DNA from 3 places in the Paenibacillus sp. FSL R7-0189 genome. Region 2 is predicted to be linked to each of the others. Evidence: riboswitches for the same ligand, from Rfam matches in the RefSeq annotation. Region 2 holds a riboswitch; each other region holds the start of a gene.

The links. Region 2 has a riboswitch for cyclic di-AMP ahead of MKY63_RS15400 (TrkH family potassium uptake protein). Riboswitches for the same ligand answer to the same signal wherever they lie in the genome.
Region 1: linked by a shared signal. The riboswitch ahead of MKY63_RS10260 (3D domain-containing protein) and the one ahead of MKY63_RS15400 (TrkH family potassium uptake protein) in region 2 are both predicted to bind cyclic di-AMP.
Region 3: linked by a shared signal. The riboswitch ahead of MKY63_RS09910 (C40 family peptidase) and the one ahead of MKY63_RS15400 (TrkH family potassium uptake protein) in region 2 are both predicted to bind cyclic di-AMP.

The regions. Positions count from the first base shown of each region.
Region 1 covers NZ_CP150223.1:2,379,349-2,386,170, forward strand. Annotated here, with positions in the region: gene rsmA (16S rRNA (adenine(1518)-N(6)/adenine(1519)-N(6))-dimethyltransferase RsmA) at 101-985, opposite strand; gene rnmV (ribonuclease M5) at 982-1,533, opposite strand; gene MKY63_RS10260 (3D domain-containing protein) at 1,709-2,875, opposite strand; cyclic di-AMP (ydaO/yuaA leader) riboswitch at 3,161-3,390, opposite strand; gene MKY63_RS10265 (TatD family hydrolase) at 3,589-4,359, opposite strand; gene MKY63_RS10270 (HD domain-containing protein) at 4,411-5,694, opposite strand; gene MKY63_RS10275 (AbrB/MazE/SpoVT family DNA-binding domain-containing protein) at 5,990-6,244, shown strand; gene rsmI (16S rRNA (cytidine(1402)-2'-O)-methyltransferase) at 6,650-6,822, opposite strand, start outside.
Region 2 covers NZ_CP150223.1:3,531,381-3,538,202, reverse strand. Annotated here, with positions in the region: gene MKY63_RS15405 (TrkA family potassium uptake protein) at 145-816, opposite strand; gene MKY63_RS15400 (TrkH family potassium uptake protein) at 830-2,188, opposite strand; cyclic di-AMP (ydaO/yuaA leader) riboswitch at 2,253-2,428, opposite strand; gene MKY63_RS15395 (CPBP family intramembrane glutamic endopeptidase) at 2,749-4,425, shown strand; gene uvrC (excinuclease ABC subunit UvrC) at 4,524-6,419, opposite strand; gene trxA (thioredoxin) at 6,598-6,822, opposite strand, start outside.
Region 3 covers NZ_CP150223.1:2,309,060-2,315,881, reverse strand. Annotated here, with positions in the region: gene rluF (23S rRNA pseudouridine(2604) synthase RluF) at 1-412, shown strand, start outside; gene motB (flagellar motor protein MotB) at 525-1,340, opposite strand; gene motA (flagellar motor stator protein MotA) at 1,324-2,124, opposite strand; gene MKY63_RS09930 (hypothetical protein) at 2,331-2,624, shown strand; gene MKY63_RS09925 (4a-hydroxytetrahydrobiopterin dehydratase) at 2,853-3,140, shown strand; gene MKY63_RS09920 (cytochrome c) at 3,222-3,578, opposite strand; gene MKY63_RS09915 (GNAT family N-acetyltransferase) at 3,706-4,191, opposite strand; gene MKY63_RS09910 (C40 family peptidase) at 4,381-4,833, opposite strand; cyclic di-AMP (ydaO/yuaA leader) riboswitch at 4,878-5,020, opposite strand; gene MKY63_RS09905 (C40 family peptidase) at 5,383-5,811, opposite strand; cyclic di-AMP (ydaO/yuaA leader) riboswitch at 5,869-6,007, opposite strand; gene MKY63_RS09900 (hypothetical protein) at 6,226-6,822, opposite strand, start outside.

The sequences.
Region 1 (6,822 bases), 1.2 Mb from region 2:
TTTAAAATATAAGAATGTATAATGCTCCACCAGAATAACATCCTTATATTTCTACGAGAAACGGTTGTCGTCCTTTAAGACAACAACCGTTTCTTATTGCTTATTCAATTCCAGCGGCTAGCAAAACACCGCTTAAGCGGGCGTATTCTTCAAGACTGAGTGTTTCTCCGCGACGGGTCGGTTCAATACCCGCTTCTGCGAGTAAAGCCTCCAGCTGCTCACGTCCTTGTTCAGGGAAGTAACGAGCCTTCAGATTGTTAGCAATCGTCTTGCGGCGCTGTGTGAAAGAAGCGTGAACCACTTCAAAGAAATGCTTCTCACTCTCCACCTTTACCGGAGGATGCTCTCTAACCTTCAGACGGATAACAGCAGACTCCACATTAGGTTGAGGGATGAATACCGTACGCGGCACGATACAGACGAGCTCAGGCTCGCTGTAGTACTGCACGGCAATGCTAAGACTTCCGTATTCCTTTCCACCTGGAGATGCAGCCATACGCTCCGCAACCTCCTTCTGAATCATTACAACGATGTTATCAAGGGGAAGCTTCTCTTCAAGCAGCTTCATCAGAATCGGAGTAGTCACATAATAAGGCAGGTTAGCAACCACACTGACCTTGTTCACAGTGGTGAAATCTTCCTTGAACATTTCCTGCAAGTTCACATTGAGGACATCATCGTTACGAACCTTAACATGGGGATAAGGGGAAAGTACGTCTTTTAATATTGGAATCAGTCTACGGTCAATCTCTACGGCAGTTACAGCACCGGCTGTTAGTGCCAGACGTTCCGTCAGCGCTCCAATTCCCGGCCCGATCTCCAGCGCCCCAGAATCGCTATCTAGTCCAGCAGCGTCTACAATCTTGTCCAAAATATTTTGATCAATCAAAAAATTCTGTCCCAGGCTTTTCTTAAACTTGAATCCATAACGTTGAATAATCTCTTTGGTCCGTTTTGGAGTCGAAATTTCCTCTCTACCACTCATGAAGTAATGCCTCCCTGATCAATTTGGGCGAGAGCCCCGGCAAATTCCTCCCGCGTAATCCCAAACATCGCCAGCCGCTTGTACAGCTGTTTGCCGTTACAATATCCGATTCCAAGCAAATTACCAAGCGCCATACGTCTTTCAGCAGCCCGAGGGTGTACAAGCATTCCAGCGGCCATAAGGTCATCAATACCAATCAAAGCAGGTGCTCCTTCAAAAGAGGTATGTACATTACGCAGCGCATGACGAATCGCCTCTGGCGATGCATTCTCTACACCGATATCCCCTTTTCGAGTTGCGTCCTTCTCCGGAATAAAAGCATGCTTGCAGCCCGGCACCTTCGCTGAAACGATTTTACGAATTCGCTCCCCGGCATGGTCCGGGTCCGTAAGAATAATAACCCCTCTGCGTTCCATAGCTAGCGCAATCTTCGCAATTACAGTCCGGTTTACAGCAGAGCCGCCTGTCTCAATCGTATCTGCTTCCACAGCACGCTTAATGGCTACGGTATCGCTTTTGCCTTCAACGACGATTAATTCCTTAATCATATTTCTTGACTCCTTCCAAAAAAAGCAAAAAGAAGAGGATTCGCTCCTCTTCTTTTGGTTAAAGAATGTATAAGTGATGAGCGGTTGCTCTGCGATCAACGAAATGATCATCCAGCGTTCCTTACGGTTATCATCACTATAGCTTATCAAAGGATTTTTTGCAAAAGCTTCAGTTCTAGTTAAGCTCTGGTTTCACAGGTCCAATCACATATACGGTACGTGATTTACGGCCGAAATTACGAGCATGGCTCAGGGAATCATAATAGACATCCACTTTATTGCCTTTAATGGCACCGCCAGTATCCTCTGCACGGCGGAATCCAAGCCCATCGATATAAACCCACCAGCCAATAGGAATTACATTCGGATCTACTGCAATTGTACGACCTTCCGTTACGCGTGTTCCGGAGGCAGTTTTAGTACCTATTCCTGGCTCTTCTGACGAATAAGCTGTCATGGAGACGTTCTTAATCATCTTCTTGTACTCAAAGTCTACGCCAGCCTTGCTTGTGACGTTCTTAGTCTTAGCGCTAACTTTAGTCGTTTTGGAGGTAGTGCTTGATTTGGAAGTTGTTGTAGCTTTAGCAACTACAGTAGGCTTAGGAAGTGCTTTAGTACCAACGGCAATGATCTTATCTTTTGTTACCGTTTGTACTTCCTTGCCGATCATGCGCATAGAGGCCAGTTCTCCGTCTTGATAGATCTTTTCAATATGCTGAACCATGACGCCTGGTTTGCCTGCCTGTGCCACTCTAACTGTTCCCACAGTAAGGGAGGGATCTGCTGTCTTAATAACACGGAAAGGTAAGTTAGTTGTTCGCTGTACCGTTTGCTTGTTGATACGAACGATCTTAATCTCCATGTCAGCAGAGATGGTGGTGTCTAACGAAGGAAAAATCTTATCATAGCCTTCTAGGTTGATACCCAGTTTGTCAATCGCCTGACCGATAGTGTCTTCGGTCGTATATAACGTTTTTGTTGCTCCGTCCGCAGTAAGGCTAAATTTCTGCGCACGATTGATAACGACACGGTCACCGTCTTTTATTTCATCACTCAGACCTAAAGATAATTCATCATGCGGCTGCAGCGAAATTTGCTCTTTCTCCAACACATCACCAAGAAGTGCTTCTCGCGTTTCAAGTGTCTGTGTTTGCCCGTCTATTACTAAAACAAATTGTTTGTTACTTTGACCGTGTACGTACAGCAGAATTAACAGCGCGATTGCGATTGAAATCACACCTGCAAGTAAAAGTACGCGAGTATTTACTTGCTCCCACCGTAATGCGAAAGACCTGCTGGATGACTGCGAATCATGGGATACCTCTGGTTGGAATAAGCCCATTCTCTCCATCCTCCTTACATAGCCTCGTCGTCAATTTGTATATCATGAGGACTGAATTTCTTTGACGAAACTATTTGAGATTGTCACAGGATACGCACGTATTAACTTAGCGTCTCCTGCTCATGGATCGCCTGCTCGGCACAGCTACTCCCACACCTGTTATATAACAGTATGCGGGCAACATTCAGTTTATTCAAAAATAAAGAAGCCTAAAAAGAGTTCTCTTGAGGACTCTTTCGTGGCTTCTCCGATGTCAGAATACGCGGGAATGTTTGTGCACGAGGTTGCCTCTCTTACTTGCGCTTACGGGGTTAGCTGTCGGGTTCGGACGAAAGAGAGACGCCCTATTTCAGGTCACCCGCTCACGGCGGTTGCCCTTAAATTCACCCCAAAGACCACGTGAAGAAATCAAATATTGTTCTGCGGCAATTCCTAGTCGTATTCAAGATACAGGCATGCGGCAGTTCAATATTGGTTCCCCCGTTCTCCATACGGAGACTCAGCGAGACGATCCATGAATCAATGGCTGTCACAATAACAACAGCTCACATCACTGAAAAGATGATATCCTGTTTTGATGCATGTTGTAAAGGACGATTCAACCACGTTTAAGCAAATATATGGTTAAAATATTGTAATAATCAGCCGTTTTTATATTAAAAAAGTTTAATATATCGGCTATTCTCTATTTTTCACCCGTTTTACTCCTGTTTTCAGACAATCCCAAATCGTTCCAGTGCGTTCGCATACGTAATTTTAGCCAATTCTTCCCATGTTAACCCTTTAATTTCAGCCGCAGCCTCTGCTACTAACTTCACATGAGCACTCTCATTTCGCTTGCCACGGAAGGGGTGTGGAGTCAAATATGGAGCGTCTGTTTCGATCAATAATCGGTCCAATGGCGTCTGTGCAAGCACCTCTTTAGGCACTCTGGCATTTTTGAACGTTATCGGTCCTCCAAATGACAAATGAAATCCAAGGTCTAGACACATTTTTGCTGTTTCCCAGCTGCCTGAGAACGAATGCATCACGCCACCAATTTCATTTGCTTTTTCCTCCCGTAAAATCCGTACAACATCTTCATGAGCATCACGGTCATGTATACAGATTGGCATTTTTAGTTCACGGGCTAGTCCGATTTGTTTGCGGAAGACCTCCTGCTGCACATCCTTGGGAGAGGTATCCCAATAATAATCCAATCCAATCTCTCCGATGGCCACCACTTTTTCATGGCTGCAAAGAGAGGCGATCCAATCGAGGTCCCCCTCTTTCATATCAATCGCATCCTGTGGATGCCAGCCCACCGCTGCATAAATATAATCATAAGATTCAGCCAGCTTCATCGTTGAAGGGATCGTTTCCCGATTAAATCCAATATTGATCATCTTGCTAACTCCGGCCTCTACTGCACGAGCAATAACTTCCTCGCGATCCTCGTCGAATTGAGGCGCATCTAGATGTGTATGTGTGTCGAACAGATACATTTTAAAGCTCACTCCTTGTTGTTTTTATCAATAGTTCCATAAATATTTGTATTATTTTGCAAAAATCTCTGCTACAGAAGAGGGCAAGCGTGTAAGGGCTTTTTTCAGCTTATCCTGTGGGAAATATAGATGATATCTGCCACGATGAATTCCGCTTATTGAGCGCACAATATCCGATACCTCTGAAATTTCCCGCAATTGCTCATTCCGATCAAGCAGTAAAATTTGATTATTGTCGAAGGCTGCTCCTGGACGGAACACATCATAAGGCAAATCTGTCGGATAATCAATCTCTAGGTCATATTCTGGGTTAAGTCCCACTCCCGCAAAACTGCTGCGGATTTCCGTAATCATATCTGTATCCAAATTCTCGATCTCTACATATTTATACAGTTTACGATGAATAAAACGGGTACACAAGTCGCTTAATAACTCATCTTCTTCAAGTGTCCATTGCATAAAAGCAGTCTGTACCAGTGCCTCATCAAGCATTAAATATTGCTTCACTGTTACTTCTCCTCGAAAGAGATCTTCCAGCGGAGCGATCATAAAGCGAAATTTGTACCCCTCTTGGAACAATTCTTTAGCTCTACGGAAGATTTGACGCAAAATAATTTCAGAGCTGCGCGTCACCGGATGAAAATATACCTGCCAGTACATTTGATAACGTGACATTAAATAATCTTCAATGGCATGCATACCTGATTCTTTTACTACAATCCGCCCATTATAAGGACGAAGCATTCTCAAAATCCGATCAATGTCGATGGTTCCATAGTTTACACCTGTATAGTACGCATCACGCAGCAAATAATCCATACGATCAGCATCCAGCGGACTGGAAACCAAATTGACAACAATTTCATGCTCATAAGTCTTAGAGATAACTGAAGCTACTTTACGAGGAAAATCTTCCTCCACATCACGCAATATTTCGGTAATCTCCGTGTCCTCCAAAATAATCCGGCAGGTCCAATCCTCATGGTTCATTTCAAAAGCTTCTTCTATAGAATGGGAAAATGGGCCATGCCCTAAATCATGCAGCAAAGCCGCACACAAAGTAAGCAAACTTTCTTCCGGAATCCAATCCTTATACCCGCTGCGCTCAAATTGCGAAATGATTCTTCGTGTAATTTCATATACTCCTAAAGAATGAGAAAATCGACTATGCTCTGCACCATGGAAAGTGAGATATGAGGTACCTAACTGGCGAATCCGGCGTAAACGCTGAAATTCTTTTGTATTAATTAGTCGCCAAATAATCGTATCCTGTACATGAATATAATTATGAACGGGATCCTTGAAAACCTTTTCTTCCGTGAGCGGCTGCTTCATGAGATCAACTCCTTCTAATAATTTAATATGATTTTAACTAATATCAGTATATAATAAGTAATTATGTCGTACTTTGTCGAAAAGTATCATTTTTGGTCTTGGTAAATCGACAAAATGCTTTCAGGGTAATTCTTAATTTTTATAGGGACATTCAAAGTTCTTATGGAAATTTTCTTATTCAGCCTATGAAAAAAGGTTGACTGATTTGGGAATCGTTGGTATTATAAGTATCATAAAACAGTGAACAATGTCGAATAATGACGTTTTTGGAACATTGAGAGGAGTAACGATTGTTATGATGAAATCAACAGGAATTGTAAGAAAAGTAGACGAACTTGGACGGGTTGTTATTCCTATTGAATTACGCCGTACACTTGGCATTGGCGAAAAGGACGCACTGGAAATTTACGTTGATGGCGAACGGATTATGCTTAAAAAGTATGAGCCTGCCTGCATTTTCTGTGGCAACGCTGAGAACGTAACTTACTTTAAAGGAAAAATAGTTTGTCATGAATGCATTTCTTCCATCCCTACCCCTGTGACAAACTAAATTAAATAGTATATAATAGAACTAATCAAATTGTTAATTCTAACCTTTTCATATCTCCTTGACCTCCCGTGACCGCGGGAGGTATTTTTTATGTCTGGGTTTGCCCTCCCTAAGGGCAATGTACTTCAAGACGGAACCAGTAATACTTAGTTGTATTTCTTACAGTTATTTTAAATGATTTTTACCATTAAACGAATTAATTGTATTTTGTACACTTATATTCCCTATATCTCCGTGAAATCAATCATTTCCACCTTTATAACTGTATGAAGTACAACTAAACGAACAAATACATAAAAAAATTCAAAAATAACTGTACAAAGTACATTTAACCCACAGATAAATCATTCAAGCTCGGGCCGTTTCCAAGAACCCTTAGTTATTCTAAGAGTTCGTCTACAACACTTACTCTTCTGCTCTATCAAGCAACGCATTATAAATATCCCGTTTGGCTACACCCCGGTCTGATGCCGCTTTTTTCATAGCCTCTTTACGTGGCACATCCTGTGCTTCGTAATGAGCTACATGTTCTTCAATGCTTAACTGACGCCACCACGCCGATTCTGCGATTTCAGCAT
Region 2 (6,822 bases):
ACCACACACCCCAATAGCACAGATCACTACGCGTGATCTATAGTCATATGGCATAGTAAAATCCATTACTTTTCCTACTCTTTACTCCATAAAAAAGAAGCTGCCCCCAAGTAGAATTCACTACTTTTGAGTCAGCTTCTTTTACTATGATTCTTGGTTCACAACTTCACTCTCAAAACGGTCAATACTTTCATTAGGACCAATGAGTACCATAACATCGCCTTCACTTAAATAATCATGGGCAGTTGGAGCGACGATTATTCCGCTTTCCCTATTTAGGGCAACAATGCTGCAGCCATATTTAGCTCTTGTATTTAAATCGGACAAGCTTCTGCCGTTCATGCAGGATGGCACGGTCAGCTCGACAATTTTATAATCCTTGGACAGTTCAATATAATCCAGCAAATTGGGCGTCACCAGCTGGTGTGCCACACGAATCCCCATATCCCGCTCCGGAAAAATAACCCGATCAACCCCCAGCCGCGACAGTGCGCGGCCATGAAGGATGGAGATTGCCTTAGCCACCACTTGCTTGACTCCAATCTCCTTTAACAAAATGGCCGCCAGAATGCTTCTCTCCATATTGTCACCAATCGCAACAATCCCACAATCAAAGTTCCGTACACCAAGCGAGCGCATAATTCCCTCATCTGTAGCATCTGCTACTACCGTATGCGTCAGCTGATCGCTCATTTCCTCCACGCGTTCTTCATGGTGGTCAATGCCGAGCACCTCGTAGCCCATTTCCATCAGCTCAAGCGCCAGGCTTGAACCGAAGCGACCTAAGCCGATTACTACAAATTGCTGTGCTTTCATTTCTAATTAACTCCTATCCAATAATTATTTTACCTTCAGGATACTTATACAGTGGTTTACCCTGTTTGGGACCGAGTGCATACGCCAAGGTTAGTGGACCTAGCCGACCTGCAAACATCGTCAGACAGAGTAGAATCTTACCGATCGCTGACAGTTCCGGAGTTAGCCCCATAGTCAGTCCTACCGTAGCAAAGGCGGAGGTCGTCTCAAACAAGATTGCCAAGAAATTACTGTCTTCAGTTGTGGAGAGTATCATCGACACAGAGGCGATTAACAACAAAGCCAGCAGTGTGATCGTTAATGCCTTGTAGATGCGCTCTTGAGCCAGCCGATAACGGAACAACACAACATCTTCCCGTCCACGCAGCATAGCAATAACAGCACCAATCATCATCGTAAAGGTTGTTGTCTTGATCCCGCCGCCCGTTGAGCCTGGAGAAGCACCAATAAACATAAGAATCACTATAAAAAATTGTGTAGCCTGCCGAAGTCCAGCAATATCAACTGTGTTCGCGCCAGCCGTACGGGGAGACACGGATTGAAAGAAGGCTGATAATATTTTACCGCCAAAATTCAGTGAACCTAGGGTACGAGTGTTAGTAAACTCGAATATAAAAATAACCAGAGCTCCGATCAGAATCAGCCCTGTGCTGGTGGACAGGACAACTTTACTATGTAGAGACAGCCTGCGGGTTACCCGAAACTCCACCAGATCTGACATTACAATAAAACCAATCCCGCCGGAGACAATCAGAAACATCACAATAATATTCACAAGCGGATCATATACATAATCAGTTAAACTGCGAAAATCCCCAAAAATATCGAACCCCGCATTATTAAACATAGACACCGCATGAAATATGCCAAAATAAATCGCTTTTCCCAGTGGCATATCAAAAGCCCAGCGAATAGACAGCAGCAAAGCGGCACAGCCTTCTATGACAAGAGAATATATAAGGACTCTCCGGATCAGTCGCACAATTCCTTCCATAGAGCCTTGATTCATGGCTTCCTGTAGGATTAGCCTGTCCCGCAAAGAAATTTTACGCTTTAACACCAGTGAAAATAGAGTGGCCATGGTCATAAAACCTAAGCCGCCGATCTGGATCAGGATCATAATTACGGTTTTCCCAAAAATCGTGAACGAAGTTCCGGTATCCAGCACAACAAGTCCTGTTACACAGGTTGCCGAAGTTGAAGTAAATAATGCATCAATAAATTCCACGGAATTCCCGCTTGTGCTTGAAATGGGCAACATAAGCAGCAAGGCCCCTATCAGAATAATCGATGCAAAACCAAGCACCAGTATCTGCGGCGGCGAGAGCTTCAGAAACTTAAATTCAGAAATCCTGCGAAACTGTGAAGCCACTATGCTCACCTTCTTATCAAAAATTCCAACAAAAAAAGCACTGGAAAACCAATGCTGACTTGGTTCCTGCAGTAAATTAGCCTACGAGGTTAGCTGACGGATTCGGACTGTGCAGGCTGCCCTATTCGTTCCTAGAACGAAATTCACCCCTGATGAAAGTGCCATTTATCTTGTACACTCCACTTTTCATCACTTCTTATGGTTCCCCCGTTTTCACCAGAAATTCGGCTACTATACAATTGCATACAAATTATATACGTTATTTAGTGAATTCACAAAGACACAATTAATGCTCATTCACATGAAAAAATGCGGTTTAAAGAGACTGCATCAAATGGAGTACCTTTTCTCATCACTTTTCCGTGTTTTCCCTGCAATTACACCGATTCTCACCATTCGTACACAAATGAACACGATAAAATTCATGGTATAAATTCACATGACTATTCTATACTATCTCTATTACCCATAAAAAGAACATATAATGTTTTTTGTAACCAGCCAGGCACTAATACTATAATGGAACATAACATTGTCAGTACATAACAAGGAGGCGTTACATGAATCCCGTCGGCCAGCCCCTACAGCAACGTGCCCTCTCCAAGAGGCTCATCATCTCGGGCATTATCGGTCTTATTCTATTTATTATGTTTCAGATTTCCCCTTCGCTGCTAAGCAGCTCTACAGGGGAAGATACCACCGTTATTAGCAAGGCAGAAGCCCGTGACCAAGCCGTATTATTCGCAGAACAAAAGCTCAATTACACCGAAGCACCAAACGATCAATGGAATGTACTTTACGAGACGGACTCTTCCTTTTATGGTTATATGTCTCGCGAGAAGCTTGTGGAGGACTACACCAAGAAAAAATTGGATCAAAAATATCCTTTTGATGTCTTTCGTGCAACGCTTACTCCGTCAGCGGATCAAGAGCCGCAAATCATCGTTGACCTCAATATGTATACCGGCGAGATTGTCGCTTTCTCAAAGGCTGCAAAAGTTGCCTCCGAAGAGGGGTCTGGCATTGCTTCCGTTGGTGCAAAAGAGGACAAGGGAGCTGACCTCACTCTAGCGCAGAAGGAGAATCTTGCTCGTCCTTGGCTTCAGGAATGGGAAGTAAATCCTGCCAAGCTACAAATTGAATCGAATACAGGAAGCCATGGGCTAGTGTATACGGATAGTACTGTTCAGGTCGGCGAATCCTTATTGCACTATTATTTTGATTTCAGTGGAGAGCAGGTCTCCAGCTTTAATGCCGGATTCACTGCACCAGCTTGGCATACCTCCTACGTACAAGGACAGACCTCTTTAGCGGAAAAGCTAACATTATTCGGTTACGGTATACCCACACTGATTTTAGGAATTCTGGCACTCGTCTACAGTATTCTTAGAAGAGAGCATACTTCCTTTAAACGTGGAGTATTCCTAAGCTCAGCCTATTTTGTAATCATGATGATCAGCACCTATAATATGCTGCCTGAATCTACGGGCGAAGGGCTAGAAGCACAGATTACCTCTGTCATTATGTTTATCATTTATGCTTTGTACAGCCTGCTGATGTCCTCCTTGCTCTACTTCTCTTTAGTGGGCGGCAATGGCTTATGGCGAAAAGAGGAAGGCATGAACCCTTGGCCCCGCGCCAAAGAGCCCGGCTATGGACAATATGTGTTGGACAGTATCCGGGCTGGTTACATCTGGGCTTTCGTTCTGCTAGGGGTGCAGACGGTTATGTTCATCATATTATCGTTTACCTTGCACAATTGGTCTACTACAGACGCCACCCAATCTCCTTATAACATGAGATATGCTTGGCTTCTGCCTATCGTCGCATGGCTCGCTGGTTTATCTGAGGAAGCCATTTATCGCTTTTTCGGAATTCCTATGCTGAAAAAGGTGTTCCGGAACACTTTTGTCGCTTGCTTGATCACCACGCTGGTTTGGGCGTTTGGCCATACGTTATATCCGATCTATCCCATCAGCTCCCGTCCCATTGAGCTGACCGTAATCGGGCTGCTGTTCAGTTATATTTTCCTTCGTTACGGATTTATTGCTGTCATGTTCAGCCACGTCGTGTTTGACAGCATCCTGATGGGCGCTACGCTGATCTTTATGAAGGAGAGCGTAAATGTAGGCGCGGGTATCTTCGCGATTATTATGCCGTTCATAGTCGCTTACATCGTCTATCGATTTAATCCACCACAGAAACCTAAGCCGGTGGAGCCTTCTTCTTTGATTTAAGAAAATAAAATAGTGTACATCCTATAACCAAATTAAAAAAAGGGCATCATAGCAGCTTTAGTCGCTGCTGTGATACCCTTTTTCTTTTGTCATCATTGCTATGAGGTTGGCTCTTCGTCCTTGAGCGCATCAAGAATTTGTCTTGCCAGCTTTTCTCCAATAGAAAGTGTACGGAAATCATCCACGGAGGCTTCTTTAATTTTCTTAAGCGATCCGAAATGCTTAAGCAACGCTTTACGGCGCTTCTCACCTATACCAGGTATAGAGTCCAGCTTGGAGGTAACCATGGACTTCCCGCGCTGTTCACGGTGGAAGGTGATCGCGAACCTATGGACCTCATCCTGAATCCGTTGCAAAAGGTAAAATTCCTGACTGTCCCGGGCTAGCGCGACAGGTTCTGGCGGATCTCCAACCAAAAGCTGAGCCGTCTTATGCTTATCATCCTTAACAAGGCCGCAGACCGGAATGAATAATCCCAGCTCATTCTCCAGAATATCAATAGCAGAGGAGATTTGCCCTTTCCCGCCATCGACCACGATAAGATCCGGTATCGGAAGATTCTCCTTCAATACCCGTTCATATCGCCGCCGAATGACCTCGCGCATCGTTCCATAATCATCCGCACCCACTACCGTACGAACCTTATATTTACGATACTCTTTTCGTGCAGGCTTGCCATCAATGAAGACAACCATCGCTGAGACCGGGTTAGTCCCCTGAATGTTCGAGTTATCGAACGCCTCAATGCGGCTCAAGCGTTCAAGACCCAAGCTCTCACCTAAGCTGATCGCTGCTCCAGAGGTACGCTCTTCATCCCGTTCAATCAGCCGGAATTTCTCGTCGATAGCCACTCTTGCATTTTGACAGGCCATGCCAACCATCTGCTTCTTAAGGCCGCGTTGTGGCACAAGCACCTTAATGCCCAGCCACTCCTGCAGAATGGAGGCGCCGCCGGCGGCATCCACGATCCCAGCTGCAGCAGCTTCCTCCGCCGCCGTCGAACGTGCCTCAGCCTCTTCAGCCGATTCAGGAGTATCTTCACCCTGTTGTAAATCCGCTTCTGCTGGAGCAGCTATCGTGATCTCAGGTTTAGCCTCTTTATTAGCCAGAGACTCCTCATCGAGCACATCCGGCAGCAGAATCTCCTGCGGCAAAGCGGGATTATCACTGTAATACTGCGTCACATAAGACATAAAGTCACTGTAGGCTTCACCATAGAACGGGAACACGGAGGAATGGCGCTGGATCATCTTCCCTTGTCTCATGTACAGAATCTGTACACACATCCATCCCTTGTCTACAGCATAACCAAATACATCCCGGTCCTTAGTATCTGTAGTGTTGATCTTCTGCTTCTCCATCAATGCATCGATATGGATAATCTGATCCCGCAGTTCCTTCGCCCGCTCAAAATATAACTCCTCAGCAGCTTCCTGCATTTTTTGCTGTAAATCCTTTTTAACCGCCTCATGACCTCCGCCTAGAAAAGCAGCGATATCCTGCGTAATCTGCTCATACTCGGATTTCTGAACCTCCTTCTCACACGGTGCCAGACACTGGCCCATGTGATAGTAAAGACAGACCTCCTTTGGCATCACACCGCATTTACGAAGCGGGTACATACGATCTAGGAGCTTTTTTGTCTGCTGAGCAGCATAAGCATTAGGATAAGGGCCAAAATATTTTGCTTTATCTTTAATCACCCGGCGTGTAACCTCAAGGCGCGGGTGAGTTTCATTCGTTATTTTTATATAAGGAAACGTCTTGTCGTCTTTCAAAAGCACATTATAACGCGGCATATGTTTCTTAATCAGATTACACTCTAGAATGAGCGCTTCCATGTTACTGGACGTAACGATGTATTCGAAATCAGCAATATTAGCGACAAGCCGCTGCGTTTTACCATTATGACTGCCTGTAAAATAAGACCGCACCCGATTCTTGAGTACCTTCGCTTTGCCCACATAAATAATAGTGCCTTCCTGATTCTTCATCAGATAGCAGCCAGGCAGATCGGGTAGTAGTGCCAGTTTATTGCGGATATTGTCCAAAATGATCCCCTCCAGCTAAATTGGACCCATGATTAGTTGGCATTCAGCACACAAAACGCCTCCGGAATGAACCGAAGGCGCTGAGTGGCAGGGCCGAGGCCCGAACAGTAGCATCTATCAATTATTGATGTTTTGCTACGATATTTTTCAGGGATTCTTTGGAGTTCAGTCCCACAACTTTATCTACCGGTTGACCGTCTTTGAAGAAGATCAGAGTTGGGATACTCATAACACCAAAACGGGAAGCCGTTTCCGGATTCTCATCCACATTCAATTTTGCAATTTTCACGTCGTCTCCCAGCTCTGTGGACAATTCATCCAAGATTGGAGCGAGCATTTTACAAGG
Region 3 (6,822 bases), 1.2 Mb from region 2:
TCTCGATAAGGATTCGGAAGGATTAATCTTGCTTACTAATGATGGTGACATCGTTAATAAAATTTTGCGGGCGGAAGGCCGGCATGAAAAAGAATATGTGGTTACCGTGGACAGACCCATTACGCCATCATTTATTACCGGCATGTCCAGCGGCGTGAAAATATTAGGTGAGAAGACGCTGCCCTGTGAGGTCACGCGTATTACGGAGCGTGTCTTCCGTATTATTTTGACAGAGGGCAAAAATCGCCAGATTCGTCGTATGTGCAGCGCTTTTGGCTATGAGGTTCGAAAGCTGCAACGCATTCGGATTATGAATATTCGCCTGGGGGCATTGCAAACGGGAGAATGGCGGGAGCTGTCTGCTGATGAGAAGAAAGAGCTTGGAGCTACGCTGAACTACGAGTTACTGTAGGAATGTTATTACAATGTTACAGGTCCATATAGAATGTAGTACTCGCAACAAAAAAGAGCTGTCCGGGGTCTAAGACCTTTGGACAGCTCTTTTTATTACCTTACGACATCGCTTATTCAGCAGAGGGAACAATCCCTGTAAACTCTTTGGATTCTTGATATTTGCGAATAATGGAAACCTCTACCCGGCGATTCTTGCTTCGACCGGTAGCTGTGTCATTATCCGAAATAGGATGATACTCGCCGTATCCAATCGCACTAAATTTGCGCGGATTTAGATTCGTGTTCTGCAGCAAAATCTTCATGAACTGAAGTGCCCGATCCGCACTCAGATCCCAGTTGGATGAATAGTTGCTATTGGAAATCGGAATATCGTCGGTGTGCCCTTGAACTACTACATCATAATCCGGGAATTGCTGCAGCATCGTTGAGATGGATTTAGCTAATTGCCGCGAATCATCCTTAACAATGGCTTGGCCAGAGGCGAACAATGCGTTATCACTGATCGTAATCATTAGCTGAGATTGATTAAGCTTCGTACTGAGCAGATCAGTTAGACCGTTGCTCTTAATATATTGATCGAATTGTTTCTTAAGCTTCTCTAAATCCTCTTGTTCCTTTTGTCGTAGCTTTGCCATTTCTGCTTCTTCAGCTTTCTTGGAAGTAGAGCTACCCATCTTATCATTTTTCCCTAGATCTTCTTGAGTTTTACTAGGCATTGCTGCCCGCTCTTCAAGAATACCTGTACCGCCATTAAGTGCGGAACTGAAGGCTTGACTCATCTCTTCAAATTTCTTGGCATCCGTTGCGCTCATAGAATACATAACGATGAACAGAGCCACCAGAAGAGTCATGAGGTCGGAATAAGGTAACAGCCACGATTCATCGGCATGTTCTTCATGCTCTTCGTGTCTAGTCTTTTTGCTCACCTGATCCACCGTCCTTCTCATTTAACTTAACGCGTTGCGAAGGTGTTAGGAATACAGCAAGCTTCTGATTGATGGCAATAGTAGATACACCGGACTGTATGGACAAAAGACCTTCGACCATCATCATTCGAACTTCGATTTCTTGTTTGGAGAGACGTTTCAGTTTATTAGCAATAGGATGCCATAATACGTAACCTGTAAAGATACCAAGCAAAGTGGCGATGAAGGCAGCCCCGATTGCCGCAGCCAATTTGTTCATATCACTCATATCAGCCAGAGCGGCGATGAGGCCGATAACCGCCCCGAGCACCCCAAGGGTAGGAGCATACATACCTGCCTGTGAGAAAATGAGCGCTCCTGCTTTATGTCTATCCTCTGTGGCGTGGATATCCTCCATGAGGACATCGCGGACAAAATCCTGATCATTTCCATCAATGATCATCCGCATGCCATTCCTGAGGAAGTTATCTTCTATTTCATCGACCTTTGATTCTAGAGCCAACAGACCTTCACGCCGTGTGATAGAAGCCCATTCCATAAACATAGTGATTAATTCGGGTTTACTGATTAATTTCTTTTTGATAAAGATCATTTTGAACAGACTTGGAATCTTTTTGACCTCGTTGAAAGGAAAGGCCATGAAAATAGACGCTGCCGTACCCACCAAGATAATAACGTAAGCAGCAGGTGTGGCCAAAGCATGAAGTGGAGCGTGCTTGAGGATCATGCCCCAGATTACAGCAACCAAACCAAAAATTAAACCAATTATTGTTGAAATTTCCATTTTGCACCTCGTCCGTGAGATTTAAGATGTGTTCCGACAATGCCGCGTATATCATCCTTGAAACAGCGGCAGGGCACTCTGTGCGAAACCGAATTAACGTATATTCTTATTTATCGACATCATTCGGTTTTTTGTGAAGTCATTTTTTCGGCTATAATGGATAAGGTAAGTAATTATTCATCTGTGAAGAAAACGGAGTGATATACGTGGGTGTAAAGCATGGTAGAGATTACGGTGAAATTCTAACAGATTTGACCGAAGCCGTCGGACGAATTTCCGATGGATATTTATTTTTTGAGATGGATCCGGACGAGTGGCAGGAACTACCCCAAGAATCAAAGCTGGAGGTATGGGAAGCATTGGCTGAGGATCTTTTCTTCGCGCTGGGTAATGAACCTATGATTGAGGTGGGGAGCGGCGTAATTATTTACGATAAGGACACGCACCGCATTAATATTTTAGTTGGCGAAGAGGATTTGGCTTCAGTGGTTTTAATTTAGGCGGAGGAGAAGTCTGTACGTAATTTGCCCGTAGTCAGTAGCCCGTGTTAAAATTGATAAAGCCGAGTTATAATCGCTGGGATTTGTGAATACATTAAATCGAAAATATCGCCATTATCCTGGCACATCCCTTGGACCTCAGAAGCTAAGGGATGTTTTGTTTAACGCCTAAGTCAAGTAAAGGGAACTGCGCACTTTACTGCAATTTTTTGTAAGGGAGGAAACGAATTGTTATTTACGGAAGAGGAACTGCGTGAGGAGATCACCAAGCTGGAGGGCTGGAAGCTGGATAATAATGTTATGGTGCGAAAATATATGTTCAGCCAATATATGAAGGGCATTGCGTTCGTTGATGAAGTAGCCACGATTTCAGAAGCCTTCGATCATCATCCACATATTACGATTGATTATAAAACAGTTACCCTGCGACTTGAATCTAATGAGGAAGATGGGATTACGGCTCTAGATCTTCGAGAGGCGCATCAATTTAATGAAGCCTTTGAAAAAAATCACTAGTTTAGCCGAAATCATAAAATAAACGCCCGTGCACAGATAGTCACCTATCTCATACACGGGCGTTTTTGGTTGCTTGGCTGGTTACTTTTTCTCTGAGAGCCAGAGTGCGACGTTGGCGATCTCTTCAGGAGCTAGCTTCTCCTTAAAGGAAGGCATTTGGCCACGTCCTTTGGTGACGATGCTGTAGATTTCCTCAGCGTCATGCTGACCGCCTTCATTCTGAAGACTTGGTCCAACTCCACCTTGAAGCTGATCGCCGTGACAGGTGATACAGCTGGCTTTCACGGTTGCTTCTGCCTTTGCCGCGTCCAGTTGAACTACCGGCATCGTGGGCTTGTTTTCTTCAGCTACCTCTTCTTTACCCGGAAGTGTAAACATGAGTACTACCGCAAAGGCACAGGCGGCAAAAAACAAACCGCTCATGATCCATTTCTGCATCCCAATTCGTCCCTTCTATGTAAGCTGCTCCCTACATTATAGCTTATGGTGAAGCGTTATCATAGGGTTTGTGACAAAAAAATGAACGAGAATACAATCATTCTTATGAAATATATGGTATTTAATATCATTTGTCATAGACCATGCAATAAAAAGGTTTGTCTCCTGTAGGTGTGCGGCGTTCATACGTATCTGTAATCGTAAATCCACATTTTTGATAAGTTCGAATGGCGCGTTGGTTCCAGGTCAGGACTTCCAGATCTATCTCACGATCAGGATAACGATTCAAGGCTGTCTGGACGATGGCATCTACGAATAGTTTGCCTAAACCATGGCCGCATAGATCGGGGCGCATCCCAACTCCTAAACGAACGACTCCTTCCATCGGGAACAACTGTGCGAATCCGCACAAAACCTCTTGTTCATTTAATATGGAGATATATTGTTCCTCCCGGAGCTGCGGATCGCCAAACTCGATGCCAAGAGCCTGCATCTGCTCCCACGGCATCCAGCCATAAATATTATATGGGGGCGTATAGCTCCACTTACAAATAGCTTCTCCGTGAATTGCCTCCATAGGAACAACATGAAAAGTTACCGAGGGATTTATCATAAGGTCAACGATCTCCTTTCACGAGGACATTGCTATATTACTAATTATATACAAAATGGGGGAGGTTCGACTCAGAAACTTTACATGAGAGGAATGTTTTACAAATTATGAGAGGGGTAAATAAGTAATAAGACAAAAAAACAAGCTCTCCTCCAAGAGTTACCTTGGAAAAGAGCCTATGTACGTTACTTATTGAACATCATCATTGTCTTCCGATTCAGCAGCAACCGATTGGTAAGCGTCTGTGCTCATAATGCGCTTGGCACCAACGTAGCGTTTCACGTAGTAGCTATCACTCAGAGAGCTAATCGTAACACCGCGTGAGGTAGAAGCGTGTGCGAACTTACCTTCACCGACATAAATGCCGACATGGGAGACACCTTTGCCACTTGTATTGAAGAATACAAGATCTCCGGCTCTTATATCATCACGGGAGATTGCTGTGCCCATTTGATATTGGGAACCTGATTGGTGTGGAAGGTTAATGCCAATCTTATCAAACACATACATTGTAAATCCGGAGCAATCAAATCCGTTAGTGGATATACCGCCGGATACGTATTTAGTACCGATGGCCTTGTCAATCACTTTATCCATTTTGGAATCTGCGAAAGCGCTTCCTGCTCCGATGGTGAGGATGATGGAAAAGCTTAGTACTGCTGCTGCTAACTTCTTCTTCAAAAGTGTATACCCCTTCCAAATGCCTACGAGGTTAGCTTAAGGGTTCGGTTGAAGGTCCCCTATGACCCCTCTATATAATGGAGGTCAATTCACCCAAAGTTGGTTCCCCCGTTTTCCTAATAGTTAGGAAACTCGGCTCATACTGTTGATTAGGATTAGCTTGTAATCAATACATGACAAAACCTTTGTAAATAACAACTTAATGATTACAAAAATGTTACTAAAATCTCACTGCGCTAATTGTAACAAACAGAAAGCCGCTTGGCAATCGTTTTTAACATATTAATGCAGAAAAATTGGCATTTTTACGGTAGAAAGGCATATGTAAGCGTTAATAATGACCTAATTTTTAATATAATTGCAATTTTTATCAAATAAACGTGTTTCAATTGGGCTCTAATAGTGTAAAAATATATTATGGAAAAAAGAAAAACCCGAATTTGATTACGGGAATAATCAGATTCAGGTTCATATAGTTGTAATTATGAGGTTATAGTTGTGAGGAAGGTTTCAATCGAAGGCTACAGCTTGATAAGCTGAAGTACTCATTACTCTTTTAGCGCCAACATAACGATTGGCCCAGTAGGCCTGACTGAGTGAAGTGATGGTTACTCCACGCGAAGAGGACGATTGTGCGAATTTTCCGTTTCCAACATAAATGCCGACATGGGATACTCCATTGCCAAGTGTGTTAAAGAACACTAGGTCACCAGAACGCAGATTGCTTTTGGATACAGCAGTTCCAACGCTATATTGAGCTTTTGATGTACGAGGTAAAGTAAGACCCACATTCTTGAATACATATTTTGTAAATCCAGAGCAATCAAATCCGGCAGTGCTTGTACCTCCGGTTTTATAGGCAACTCCAATAGTCTTTGAGATTACAGTGTCCATCTTAGAGTCGGCAAAGGCGCTTCCTCCACCAATAGATAATGCCATTACAAGTCCTAGCGCCGCAGCGACGCATTTTTTTCTTAAATTATGTCTTTTCAAAAGATGTACTCCTTCCAAGGCCTGCGAGGTTAGCTTAAGGGTTCGGTAGAAGATTCCCTATGATCCCTGTAAAGCGAGATCAATTCACCCAAAATATGGTTCCCCCACTTCCCGGTGCAAAGGAATTAGGCGTGTTAAGCACCAAGAGAATGACGTTTCGACAGTTACACTTACGATAAATACATTTAGTTATGTAGGAATCGTTTCAATTGATTACAAAATTGTTACTAATAGCACAGGACTTATTGTAACAGAGCTTTTATGATTTTGCAAATACTCTTAAGTTATCCGTAATGAGAAAAAGTCCCAGCTCCTGAATACAGGAATTGGGACCTTTTTATTATGTCAAATAAGGTTAATTTATTGTGGAAATGCTTTGCTACACCATAGATGATATTGTGCAGAGATTCCCCACATTTTTAAGAGCGTAGAAGGTAGTGGTGAGATTTGCCGTATTATAAGTGCCGGCAGGCCGGGACAGAACAGACCCGTCAGTCCGCACACTAGCAGTAAGAGCAAGCCTCCCGCACCAAGTACAATGGAAACACCTATAGCAGGAATCAGTGACCGCAAGCAGATGAACAGTGAGGAGAACATTCCTGTACCGCCGGTGTAACCAAACTGCATATATAGAAGAAACAGGCGCACGATAAAAATATATATAAGCCATGCCAATACGTATGGTACTAAATGAAGTAACAAAGTGTAGTTAAACAAAGAGGATAAGAACAGCCCGTACATTTTTGGAGCAAGCCAGTAAAGCGGCAGCAGGGTCAGAACCCATTCGATTAGGCTAAAGACTAAGACAGGTAGTCCATAGATCTTCATGCCAGGGAAAAAGAACAGTCCGCGCTCTCCCCTTCGCTCCTGGTGGAGCTCATGCAGCAATCCTGCCCTTATGAAAGGAGAAAGCAGAAGTCGCAAGACAACAAGTCCTAGAAGCATCCATAACCAAGT